DNA from 3 places in the Variovorax sp. Soil_C_12 genome. Region 3 is predicted to be linked to each of the others. Evidence: predicted binding sites of a transcription regulator. Region 3 holds the regulator's gene; each other region holds the start of a gene.
What was found. The regulator LexA, encoded in region 3, represses DNA repair genes until DNA is damaged. The targets are predictions, from matches to a motif close to ACTGTATNNNNATACAGT.

Region 1 (3,698 bases), on a different contig from region 3:
GCAGCTGGTTGACCGTGTGCGTGGCGCGCACGCTCGCCCGGCCGATCTGCTTGAGCGACTGCTTGAGCTCATCGGCATTGGCACCCTCGCGCTGCGCCAGGTCGGCCTGCATGCGCAGCCCGGCCAGCGGGGTCTTGAGCTGGTGCGCCGCGTCGGCAAGGAAGCGCTTCTGCGTGCCGATGGAGTCGCTGAGCTTGTTGAGCAGATCGTTGACCGACAGCACCAGCGGCACCACCTCCAGCGGCACCAGCGATTCGTCCAGCGGGCTCAGGTCGCCCGGCCGGCGCTCGCGGATGCGGGCCTCGATCACCGACAGCGGCTTGATGCCGCGCACCAGCGCCAGCCAGATCAGCAGCACCGCCAGCGGCAGGATCGCGAACTGGGGCAGCAGCACGCCCTTGATGATCTCGCCGGCCAGCACCGACTGCTTCTCGCGCGTCTCGGCCAGCTGGAGCAGGGCCGGGGACGACTCGGGCGTCGGGCCGGCGATCCACAGCGAGGCGACGCGCACCGGCTGGCCGTGCATCTCGCCGTTGTGCAGGTAGACCACGCCCGGCGCGGGCACCTCGTCGGTGTTGGGCTCCGGGACGTCGCGATCGCCGGCGAGCAGTTGGCCGTCGCCGTTCTGCAGCTGGAAGTAGATGTGGTCCGCATCGTGGGCGCGCAGGATCTCGCGTGCCGAGGGCGTCAACACGAAGGGCTCGCCGTCCGGCGTCACGTCCACCTCTTTCGCCAGCGCGCGGATGTTGTATTCGAGCGTGCGGTCGAAGGGCGCGTTGGCGATGCCCTGGGCCACCAGCCAGGTCACGCCGATGCTCACCGGCACCAGCAGCAGGAGCGGCGTGAGCATCCAATCGAGGATCTCGCCGAAGAGGGAGCGCTGCGCGCGCTGGAAGAGCTTCACCGAGCGCTTTGAAGACGGATCAGGGGATTTTTTCGAGGCAGTAGCCGAGGCCGCGCACCGTGGCGATGTGGATCGGACCCTTCTCGATCTTCTTGCGCAGGCGGTGGATGTAGACCTCGATCGCGTTGAGGCTCACCTCCTCGCCCCACTCGCACAGGCGCTCGACCAGCTGGTCCTTGCTCACCAGCCGGCCGGCGCGCTGCAGCAGCACCTCGAGCAGGCCGAGCTCACGCGCCGACAGCTCGATCATCTTGCCGTCGATGGTCGCCACCCGGCCGGCCTGGTCGTAGACCAGCGGGCCGTGCTTGATGGAGTTGCTGGTGGCGCCCATGCCGCGCCGCGTGAGCGCGCGCACGCGCGCCTCGAGCTCCTGCAGCGAGAAGGGCTTGGCCATGTAGTCGTCGGCGCCGTAGTCCAGGCCCTTGACGCGCTCCTCCACGCTGTCGGCCGCAGTCAGCACCAGCACCGGGAGCTGCGAGCCGCGGGCGCGCAGGCGCTTGAGGATCTCGAGGCCGTGCATGTTGGGCAGGCCGAGATCGAGGATCAGCAGGTCGAATTCGCTGTTGGTCATCAGCGCGGCATCGGCTTGCGAGCCGGTGGCCACGTGGTCCACCGCCGAGCCCGAGGTGCGCAGGCTGCGCAGCAGCGCATCGGCCAGCACCTGGTCGTCTTCCGCAATCAGTATTCGCATGCCGCGTCTCCACACATGGCGGGCTTGCGCGGGCCGCCGGGCCGTCTCCCCCTCGGGATTCTAGGCGGCCGCATAGGCTTCGAGACCGATGGAAACCACGGTGGCGATCTCGTCGCCGACGCTGGCGCGGAACTCGCCCTCGGCCTGCGCCACCGCCTTGCGGAAAGCCTCCAGCCAGGCCAGGCCGTCGGCGGTGAACAGCACGCGCCGGGCGCGGGCATCGCGCGCATCGGGGCCGCGCGTCACCAGGCCCCAGGCCTCGCACTGATCCACCAGCTTGCCCATGGCCTGCTTGGTCATGCCCGCGCGCTCGGCGAGTTCGGTCAGGCGCGAGCCGTCGCTCGACAGATGGCGCGTGATGTGGATGTGCGCCGCGCTCACCTGAGCGCGCGCCGCGAGGTTCGACAGCGCAAGGGGCACGTCGGCATCGTGCGCCATCAACGCGAGCACGCGCTCGTCAAAGCGGCGCATCGCGTGGCCCAGCAGGCGGCCCAGGTGGGTCTGGCGCCAAGCGTCGGGGTCGATCGGAAATGTGGGGTCTGTCACGGCTGATCGATAGTAAAGCAAACTGACCAAAAAATGGATTTACTCGAAGCCACCAACCCCTACACTACTGTTCAAGCATCCAGCCTGTGATTAAAAGCAGATTGAATGAATCCAACACAACCCATTGATCTTCAAGGAGTTTTCCACATGGACGCACTCGTCAAAGGCACCAGCATCTCGGTCGCAGGCAGCGAAAAAGCCAAGGCCCTGCAGGCTGCCCTGGCCCAGATCGAGAAGCAGTTCGGCAAGGGCACCATCATGCGGCTGGGCGAGGGTGAGGCGCTGGAGGACATCCAGGTGGTCTCCACCGGCTCGCTGGGCCTGGACATCGCCCTGGGCGTCGGCGGCCTGCCGCGCGGCCGCGTGATCGAGATCTACGGGCCGGAATCCTCGGGCAAGACCACGCTCACGCTGCAGGTCATCGCCCAGATGCAGAAGCAGGCCGGCACCTGCGCCTTCGTCGATGCCGAGCATGCGCTGGACGTGCAGTACGCGCAGAAGCTGGGCGTGAACCTGTCCGACCTGCTGATCAGCCAGCCCGACACCGGCGAGCAGGCCCTGGAGATCGTCGATTCGCTGGTGCGCTCCGGCGCCGTCGACCTGATCGTGGTCGACTCGGTCGCCGCGCTCACGCCCAAGGCCGAAATCGAGGGCGAGATGGGCGACTCGCTGCCCGGCCTGCAGGCGCGGCTCATGAGCCAGGCGCTGCGCAAGCTCACCGCCACCATCAAGAAGACCAACTGCATGGTCATCTTCATCAACCAGATCCGCATGAAGATCGGCGTGATGTTCGGCTCGCCCGAAACCACCACCGGCGGCAATGCGCTGAAGTTCTACGCCTCGGTGCGCCTGGACATCCGCCGCATCGGCACCATCAAGAAGGGCGACGAGGCGATCGGCAACGAGACCAAGGTCAAGGTGGTGAAGAACAAGGTCTCGCCGCCCTTCAAGACGGCCGAGTTCGACATCCTGTTCGGCGAGGGCATCAGCCGCGAGGGCGAGATCATCGACATGGGCGTGGCCGCCAAGATCGTCGACAAGTCAGGCGCCTGGTACGCCTACAACGGCGAGAAGATCGGGCAGGGCCGCGACAACGCGCGTGAGTTCCTGCGCGAGAACCCGTCGCTCTCGCGCGAGATCGAGAACAAGGTGCGCGAGTCGCTGGGCATTCCGCTCCTGCCCGAGGATGCGGGCGAGGCCGCTTCCGGGGGCTGATCACCAGTGATGGCCTCCAGCGCTCCTTCCCTCAAGGGCCGTGCCCTGCGCCTGCTCGGCCAACGTGAACATTCCCGCAGCGAGCTCGAACGCAAGCTCGCCAAATACGAGGAAGAGCCCGGCACGCTGGCGCGCGCGCTCGACGAGCTGGCCGCCAAGGACTTCATCAGCGAGGCGAGGGTGGTGCAGTCGGTGCTGCACCAGCGTGCGGGCCGTCACGGCGCGGCGCGCGTGCGGCAGGAATTGCTGCACAAGGGCATCGCGCCCGAGGCGGTCGCCGAGGCAATTGCCGCTCTGGCGGGCAGCGAGCTCCAACGGGCCCGCGAGGTCTGGCAGCAGCGC
Region 2 (3,698 bases), on a different contig from region 3:
CCGGCATCGTCGTGCAGCCGCTCCAGGTGCGGCAGGTACCAGCGCAGGGCGAGCTCCATGTCGGCCGGCCAGGCGAGTTCCGGAGCACGCAGCTGCGCATAGATGGCCGCGAAGTGCGCCCACTCCTCCTTCGCAGCGGCCGGCGGCTGGAAGGTCTGCACGACGGCGCCGGGGTCCTCCGCCTGGGCCATCGCATCGAGCAGCCGCGTCGATGTGGCCGGACCGATGCCGGGGATCAGCTGCGTCACGCGAAAGCCCGCCATGCGCCCGCGCGGGTTCTGCGCGAAGCGCAGCACCGCCAGCAGGTCCTTCACATGCGCGGCCTCGAGGAACTTGAGGCCGCCGTACTTGACGAAGGGGATGTTGCGCCGCGCCAGCTCGAGCTCGAGCGCCGCGCTGTGGCTCGAGGTGCGGAACAGCACCGCCTGCGACTTCAGCGCCAGCCCGCCCTCGCGGTGCGCGAGCACCCGTTCGGCCACGAAGCGGGCCTGCTGGGCCTCGTCGGGCACCAGCACCAGCTGCGGCCGGCCCACCGAGGGCTTGTCGGTCCACAGGGTCTTGGCATGGCGCTCGGCCGCGGCCGCGATCACGGCGTTGGAGACGTCGAGGATGGGCTGGGTCGAGCGGTAGTTGCGCTCCAGGGTGACGATGCGCGCCGGCTGCGTGAACTGGCCGGGAAAGTCGAGGATGTTGCGCACCGTCGCGCCGCGGAAGGAATAGATGGCCTGGGCGTCGTCGCCCACCACGGTGAGGCCGCAGCCGTCGGGCTTGAGGGCGCGCAGGATGGCGGCCTGCAGCAGGTTGGTGTCCTGGTACTCGTCGACCAGCACATGGTCGAAGCGCGCGCCGATCTGCGCCGCGAGCGCGGGCTCCGCCACCATCTCGGCCCAGTACAGGAGCAGGTCGTCGTAGTCGAGCACCTGCTGTGCCTGCTTGGCCTCGACGTAGGCGCCGAACAGGCGCTTGAGCTCGGCCTCCCATTCGGCGCACCACGGGAAGGCCTGCGCCAGCACCTCGGCGAGCGGCGCGCCGCTGTTGACGACGCGCGAGTAGATCGCGAGGCAGGTCCCCTTGCGCGGGAAGCGGCGCTCCATGGCGGCCAGGCCGATGTCGCTGCGCACCAGGCCCATCAGGTCCTCGGCATCCCCGCGGTCGTGGATGGTGAAGCTGGCGTCGAGGCCGATCTGTGCCGCGTATTCGCGCAACAGCCGGGCGCCGACGCCATGGAAGGTGCCGGCCCAGGGCAGCGCCGGCGGCGCCTCCGAGCGCAGCCCGAGCACCTTCGCCAGCACCTGGCCGGCGCGCCGCTCCATCTCTTGCGCCGCACGGCGCGAGAAGGTCAGGAGCAGGATGCGCTGCGGATCGGCGCCGTGTGCGATCAGGTGGGCCACGCGGTGCGCCAGCGTGCTGGTCTTGCCCGAGCCGGCGCCGGCGATCACGAGCAGCGGGCGCGGGTCCGGCTGCGCCTCGCCGGCCCCATGCTCGACGGCCGCGCGCTGCGCCTCGTTGAGCTCGGAGAGCACAGCGGCGAGACGCTCTTCCTGACGCATGGGGACGGGGATCGCGATGCCGGTCCACTGCGTCATTGAAATGGCACCCGAGGGCCGTGCGAGACGGGATGCGATGCAAGGCGCAAAGCGCAGCAGTGCCAGACGGCATCGCGCGCATTTGTAACGCGGCAGCGCGCCCGTATCGCGCGGACAGCGGGTGCCATTTCAGTGACGCAGTGGACTACACATCGAGCGCGACTTTACTGGATATCCGTCCAGATCTCATCAGGAAAATGCAAGAGGCCGGTGACATAATCGCGCCTCGCTGCAACCGGAGACTCGGATGGAAACCGTTCCGCCTCGGCAGCTTTCAACTCTCCTGTGACGCGTCGTTGGCTGGGGATTTGAAAGCGCCCCCACCCTCGCCAACCGCCACAAGCATCACCCGGGAGTGAGCCATGCTCAACATCTTCACGCTCGCCAACGGGCGCCTCGTCCAGGAAGAAATCGAGGCGCTCGAGGAACTGTCGCAATTCCAGCCGATCTGGGTCGACCTCGAATCGCCCACGCTGGAAGAAAAGCGCTGGATCAAGCAGTACTACGGCCTGTCCATCCCCGAGGATGCGATGGACGAGGACATCGAGGAGTCGGCGCGCTTCTACGAGGAAGACAACGGCGAGCTGCATGTGCGCAGCGACTTCCTGATCGACGACGACGAGAACCCGCGCTCGGTGCGCGTGGCCTTCATCCTCAACCAGCACAACACCGAGCTGCGCAGCCGCGGCGTGCTGTTCTCGATCCACGACGAGGACGTGCCGGTATTCCGCCTGCTGCGCATGCGTGCACGCCGCGCGCCGGGGCTGATCGAGGATGCCAAGGAGGTGCTGCTGAAGCTCTTCGACGCCGACGCCGAATACTCGGCCGACTCGCTGGAGAACATCTACGACGAGCTGGAAGTCGCGGGCAAGAAGGTGCTGGAGGGCAACGTGAGCGACGAGCTGGCCGGCGAGGTGCTGGCCGCCATCGCCCGCCAGGAAGACCTGAACGGGCGCATCCGCCGCAACGTGATGGACACGCGCCGCGCGGTGAGCTTCATGATGCGCAGCCGCATGCTCAACGCCGACCAGTTCGAGGAGGCGCGGCAGATCCTGCGCGACATCGAGTCGCTGGACAACCACACGGCCTTCCTGTTCGACAAGATCAACTTCCTGATGGACGCCACCGTGGGCTTCATCAACATCAACCAGAACAAGACCATCAAGATCTTCTCGGTGGCCAGCGTGGCGCTGCTGCCGCCCACGCTGATCGCGAGCGTCTACGGCATGAACTTCAAGCTCATGCCGGAGCTGGAATGGGGCTACGGCTACGCCTATGCGATCGTGCTGATGATCGCCAGCGCGCTGGTGCCGATGTGGTACTTCCGCCGGCGCGGCTGGCTCAAGTAGGCTCGTTCACCTTCGCGCCGGGCAGCCCGGCCAGCCAGCCGTTCATCAGCGCCAGGCTGTAGCGGCTCGCCACCGCGGAGACGAAGCGCATGAAATCGGTGTGGGCCTGGTCGTCGGCGCGGTCCGAGATCGTGCGCACCGCCGCGAAGGGCACTCGGAAGTCGTGGCAGACCTGCGCCACCGCGGCCCCTTCCATCTCGCAGGCGAGCGCATCGGGCAGCTCGTGGCGCAGCGTCTCGCTGTCGGCCGCCCGGGCGATGAAGCGATCGCCGCTGACCACCAGGCCGCGATGCAGGCGCGGCGCGTGCAGCCCGAAGTCGTCGACCACCTGCCGACCCAGCAAGGCGACCGGATCGCGCAGCAGCCCTTCGGCCACGGCCGCCAGCGCATCGCTGATGGCGGTGTCGGTCGCGAAGCGCGCGTGCCCGGTCAGGGGCACCTCGTAACGGGGAAAGATCGGCGAGGCATCCAGGTCGTGCTGCAGCAGCCGGCTCGCCACCACCACGTCGCCCACCCGCACCCCGGGCGCCAGCCCCCCGGCCACGCCGGTGAAGACGATGGCGCGCACACCGAAGCGCTCCAGCAGCACGGTGGCGGTGGTGGCCGCCGCGACCTTCCCGATGCGCGACAGCACCGCCACCACGGTCTGGCCGTGCAGGTGCCCGACCCAGAAATCGCGGCCGGCGACACGCACGCGCCGCTCGTCGGGCATCGCGGCGAGCAGCGCGCCCAGCTCCTCCTGCATGGCAGCCACGATCGCGAC
Region 3 (3,698 bases):
TGAGCGTGCCGGGCACCACCATGACCCCGGTGCCGATCACGAAGTTGCCTGCCAGCAGCGCCCAGAGGGACGGCGGCAGGCCGGGGCGTTTCAACGTCGCACCTGCAGCGCGCCCGGATTGACGATGTTGGTCGGGTTGCCCTTGATGAAGCTGACGACGTTGTCGAAGGCCTGGCCAAAGTACATCTCGTAGCTGTCCTGCTCGACGTAGCCGATGTGCGGCGTGCAGATGCAGTTCTCCAGCCGCAGCAGGGCGTGGCCCTGCAGGGGCGGCTCGCTCTCGAAGACGTCGATGGCCGCCAGGCCGGGCCGGCCGCGGTTAAGCGCCGCGAGCAGGGCGTCCTGCTCCATGAGTTCGGCGCGCGAGGTGTTGACGAAGAGCGCGGTGGGCTTCATCCGCGAGAGGTCCTCGAGCGTGACCAGGCCGCGGGTCTCCTCGGTGAGCCGCAGGTGGATCGACAGCACGTCGGCCGCGGCGAAGAAGGCTTCGCGGTTGGGCGCCACCTGGAAGCCGTCGGAGCGTGCGCGCGCGCAGCTTTCCTCGCGGCCCCAGATCACGACCTGCATGCCGAAGGCCTGCCCGTAGCGCGCCACCAGTTGGCCGATGCGGCCATAGCCCCAGATGCAGAGCGTCTTGCCCTTGAGCACGGAACCCAGCCCGAAGTTGGCCGGCATGGACGCGGACTTGAGTCCCGACTGCTGCCAGGCGCCATGCTTGAGGTTGCTGATGTACTGCGGCAGCCGGCGCATCGCCGCCATGATCAGCGCCCAGGTGAGTTCGGCCGGCGCAAGCGGCGAACCCGAGCCCTCGGCGACCGCCACGCCGTGCTCCGTGCAGGCATTGACGTCGATGTGCTGGCCGGCGCGCCCGGTCTGCGAGATGAGCTTGAGCTTGGGAAGCTTTTCGATCAGCTGGCGCGAGATCTGGGTGCGTTCGCGGATCAGCACGATCACGTCGGCATCCTTGAGCCGCACCGAGAGTTGCCCGATGCCCTTGACGGTGTTGGTGTAGACCTTGGCGGCATACGCGTCGAGCTTGGAGGCGCAGCGCAGCTTGCGCACTGCGTCCTGATAGTCGTCGAGGATCACGATGTTCATGGCGTGCCATTGTGCCTCGCACCATCTGCAGGGCTGCGTGCCGTGCGCCAGAAGCGCAGGGCGCTTCTGGGATATGCCCGCTCAACGCCCGCAGAATGCCCGCGGATGTACCCGTGCCCGGGCGCTCGGCGCGCCCGGCGGCGGGTCGCTGTCGTCAATGCAGGCGGCCGGACGACGGCGTTGCGCCGGCGGCTTCCAATGCGGCCAGCCGGTCGAGCTCGGCGCAGACATCGGCCATGCGGCCGGAGATCACGACCCGGCCCGTGCCCGGGCCGTTGGGTTGCGCATCGACCATGCGCACCACGCGCAAAGGACGGGCCGGCGCCGACAAGTGGGACGTTGGTGCGGCAGGACGCGCGGCGCAACTGGGCCGGATGCCGACGTAGCGCAGGCCGGCGGCGCTGCGGCGGCGCGACGGCATCCAGCGGCTGGCCAGCGATTGAAGGGGCGTGAACAGGTCGACGAGGCTGAGCAGAGCGATTCCCATGTGAACTCCATGAAGGTCAGAGATTGAACACAGGCAGGATTGCTGTCATCGGCCGCGACAGGGTGATGGCCCTCGGCCATACGCCCGCCACCTGTCGCAGCCGGTGGGGCGGCAGGGGTCGATTTCGCCCATGCCGCCTTGTGCGGAGCTACATCAGCATCGTGTTGCGGATCAGGCCGACAGCGAGGCCTTCGATCTCGAAAGGCTCGCCGGGCTGCACGATGATGGTGGGGTAGTCGGGGTTCTCGGCATGCAGCTCGATGACCTGCTTGTTGCGCTTGAGGCGCTTGACCGTGACCTCGTCGCCCAGCCGGGCCACGACGATCTGGCCGTTGCGGGCCTCCTTGGTGGCTTGCACGGCCAGCAGGTCGCCGTCCATGATGCCGGCGTCGCGCATGGACATGCCGCGCACCTTGAGCAGGTAGTCGGGTTGGCGCTGGAACAGCGTGTTCTCCACGTAGTAGGTCTGGTCCACGTGCTCCTGCGCCAGGATGGGCGAGCCCGCTGCCACGCGGCCGATCAGCGGCAGCGCGAGCTGTGCCATGCCGGGCAGCGACAACGAGAACTGGTTGTTGCGCGATTCGTTCAGCGAGCGCAGCGCGTCGCCCTTGAGGCGGATGCCGCGCGAAGTGCCGCTCACGAGTTCGATGACGCCCTTGCGTGCCAGAGCCTGGAGGTGTTCCTCGGCCGCGTTGGCGGACTTGAAGCCCAGTTCGGCGGCGATCTCGGCGCGCGTGGGCGGCGCACCGGTGCGCGCGATGGCGCTTTGGATCAGATCCAGAATCTGTTGCTGGCGGGCGGTAAGCTTGGCGGCGAACTGCATTGACGACTCCTTGCAGCACTGGCTGCATATCCAGTACCTGTATTTTTAACCAGTTTCCGGAGCTTTGGCAAGCCATGGCCGACAACAACAGCGAAATCAGGCGTCGCGTGATCGTGCTGGGCACGGGCGGCACGATCGCGGGCCGCGCCGCCAGCGCGGGCGACAACGTGGGCTACACCGCCGGCGAGGTGGGCGTGACCGAGCTGCTGGAGGGCATCGCCGCGCCCCCAGGCATCGTGCTGCAGACCGAGCAGGTGGCGCAGGTCGACAGCAAGGACATGAGCTTTTCGATCTGGCGCCGGCTGGCCGAACGCTGCGCCCATTGGCTGGCCGAGCCCGATGTCGCGGGCTTGGTCATCACCCACGGGACCGACACGCTGGAGGAGACCGCCTTCTTCCTTCAATCGGTGCTGGCGCCGTCCAAGCCGGTCGTGCTGACCTGCGCCATGCGGCCGGCCACGGCGCTGACGCCCGATGGCCCGCAGAACGTTCGCGATGCCGTTGCTGTTGCGGCCAGTGCCGGTGCGCGGGGCGTCGTAGCGGTCTGCGCGGGCACGGTACACAGCGCCTTCGATGTGCAGAAGGTGCACACCTACCGGGTCGATGCCTTCGATTCCGGCGATGCGGGACCGGTGGCCTATGTGGAGGAGGGCGCCTTGCGCGAGCTCAGGTACTGGCCCGCCTCCCCGTCCGAGCCGGCTCGCCGTTGCTTCGAGCTGATGCAGCAGGCCGAGCGCTGGCCTCGCGTGGAGATCGTGCTGAGCCACGCGGAGGCGCGCGGCAGCATCGTCGATGTCTTGATCCAGGAGCGACAGCCAGGCGCTGCCGAGCCGGTCCAGGGCCTGGTGCTCGCGGCCACCGGCAACGGCACGCTGCACGAAGCGCTGGAAGCCGCCGCGCTGCGCGCGCAGGCGGCGGGCATTGCGGTTTTGCGTGCCACCCGCTGTCTGCAGGGCCGCATTCTTCCCACGCCCGGCGCTGTGCTGCGCGATGCCGGCGCGCTGACGCCGGTGAAGGCGCGCATCGCCCTGGCGCTGGAATTGATGGCGACGGAGCCCGGCGGCTGAAGGCATGTTCGAGGCCCTGCGCTCGCACGCCTGGGTCTACCCGGCGCTGGAGGTGGTGCACATCGTCGGCATCGCGCTGCTGCTCGGCAACCTGGTGGCGCTCGAGATGCGGGTGTTCGGGCGCGCTGCCGTCTTGCCGATGCAGGCCATGGCCAAGCTGTCGCTTTCGCTCGCCATCGGCGGCTTCGGGCTCGCGGCGGCCAGCGGTTCGCTGATGTTCGCC

Region 1: the regulator LexA is predicted to act here: its motif matches at 2,208-2,225, upstream of recA (recombinase RecA).
Region 2: the regulator LexA is predicted to act here: its motif matches at 1,753-1,770, upstream of AC3A6X_RS22320 (ATP-dependent helicase).

Annotation. Positions count from the first base shown of each region.
Region 1 is NZ_JBDGIO010000008.1:39,459-43,156, reverse strand. It holds gene AC3A6X_RS21595 (sensor histidine kinase N-terminal domain-containing protein) at 1-904, opposite strand, end outside; gene AC3A6X_RS21590 (response regulator) at 924-1,595, opposite strand; gene AC3A6X_RS21585 (MarR family winged helix-turn-helix transcriptional regulator) at 1,656-2,141, opposite strand; gene recA (recombinase RecA) at 2,289-3,356, shown strand; gene recX (recombination regulator RecX) at 3,366-3,698, shown strand, end outside.
Region 2 is NZ_JBDGIO010000008.1:193,518-197,215, reverse strand. It holds gene AC3A6X_RS22320 (ATP-dependent helicase) at 1-1,586, opposite strand, end outside; gene corA (magnesium/cobalt transporter CorA) at 1,949-2,935, shown strand; gene AC3A6X_RS22310 (5'-methylthioadenosine/adenosylhomocysteine nucleosidase) at 2,928-3,698, opposite strand, start outside.
Region 3 is NZ_JBDGIO010000021.1:73,887-77,584, reverse strand. It holds gene AC3A6X_RS33490 (MFS transporter) at 1-94, opposite strand, end outside; gene AC3A6X_RS33485 (D-2-hydroxyacid dehydrogenase family protein) at 91-1,098, opposite strand; gene AC3A6X_RS33480 (hypothetical protein) at 1,253-1,585, opposite strand; gene lexA (transcriptional repressor LexA) at 1,734-2,408, opposite strand; gene AC3A6X_RS33470 (asparaginase) at 2,483-3,475, shown strand; gene AC3A6X_RS33465 (hypothetical protein) at 3,480-3,698, shown strand, end outside.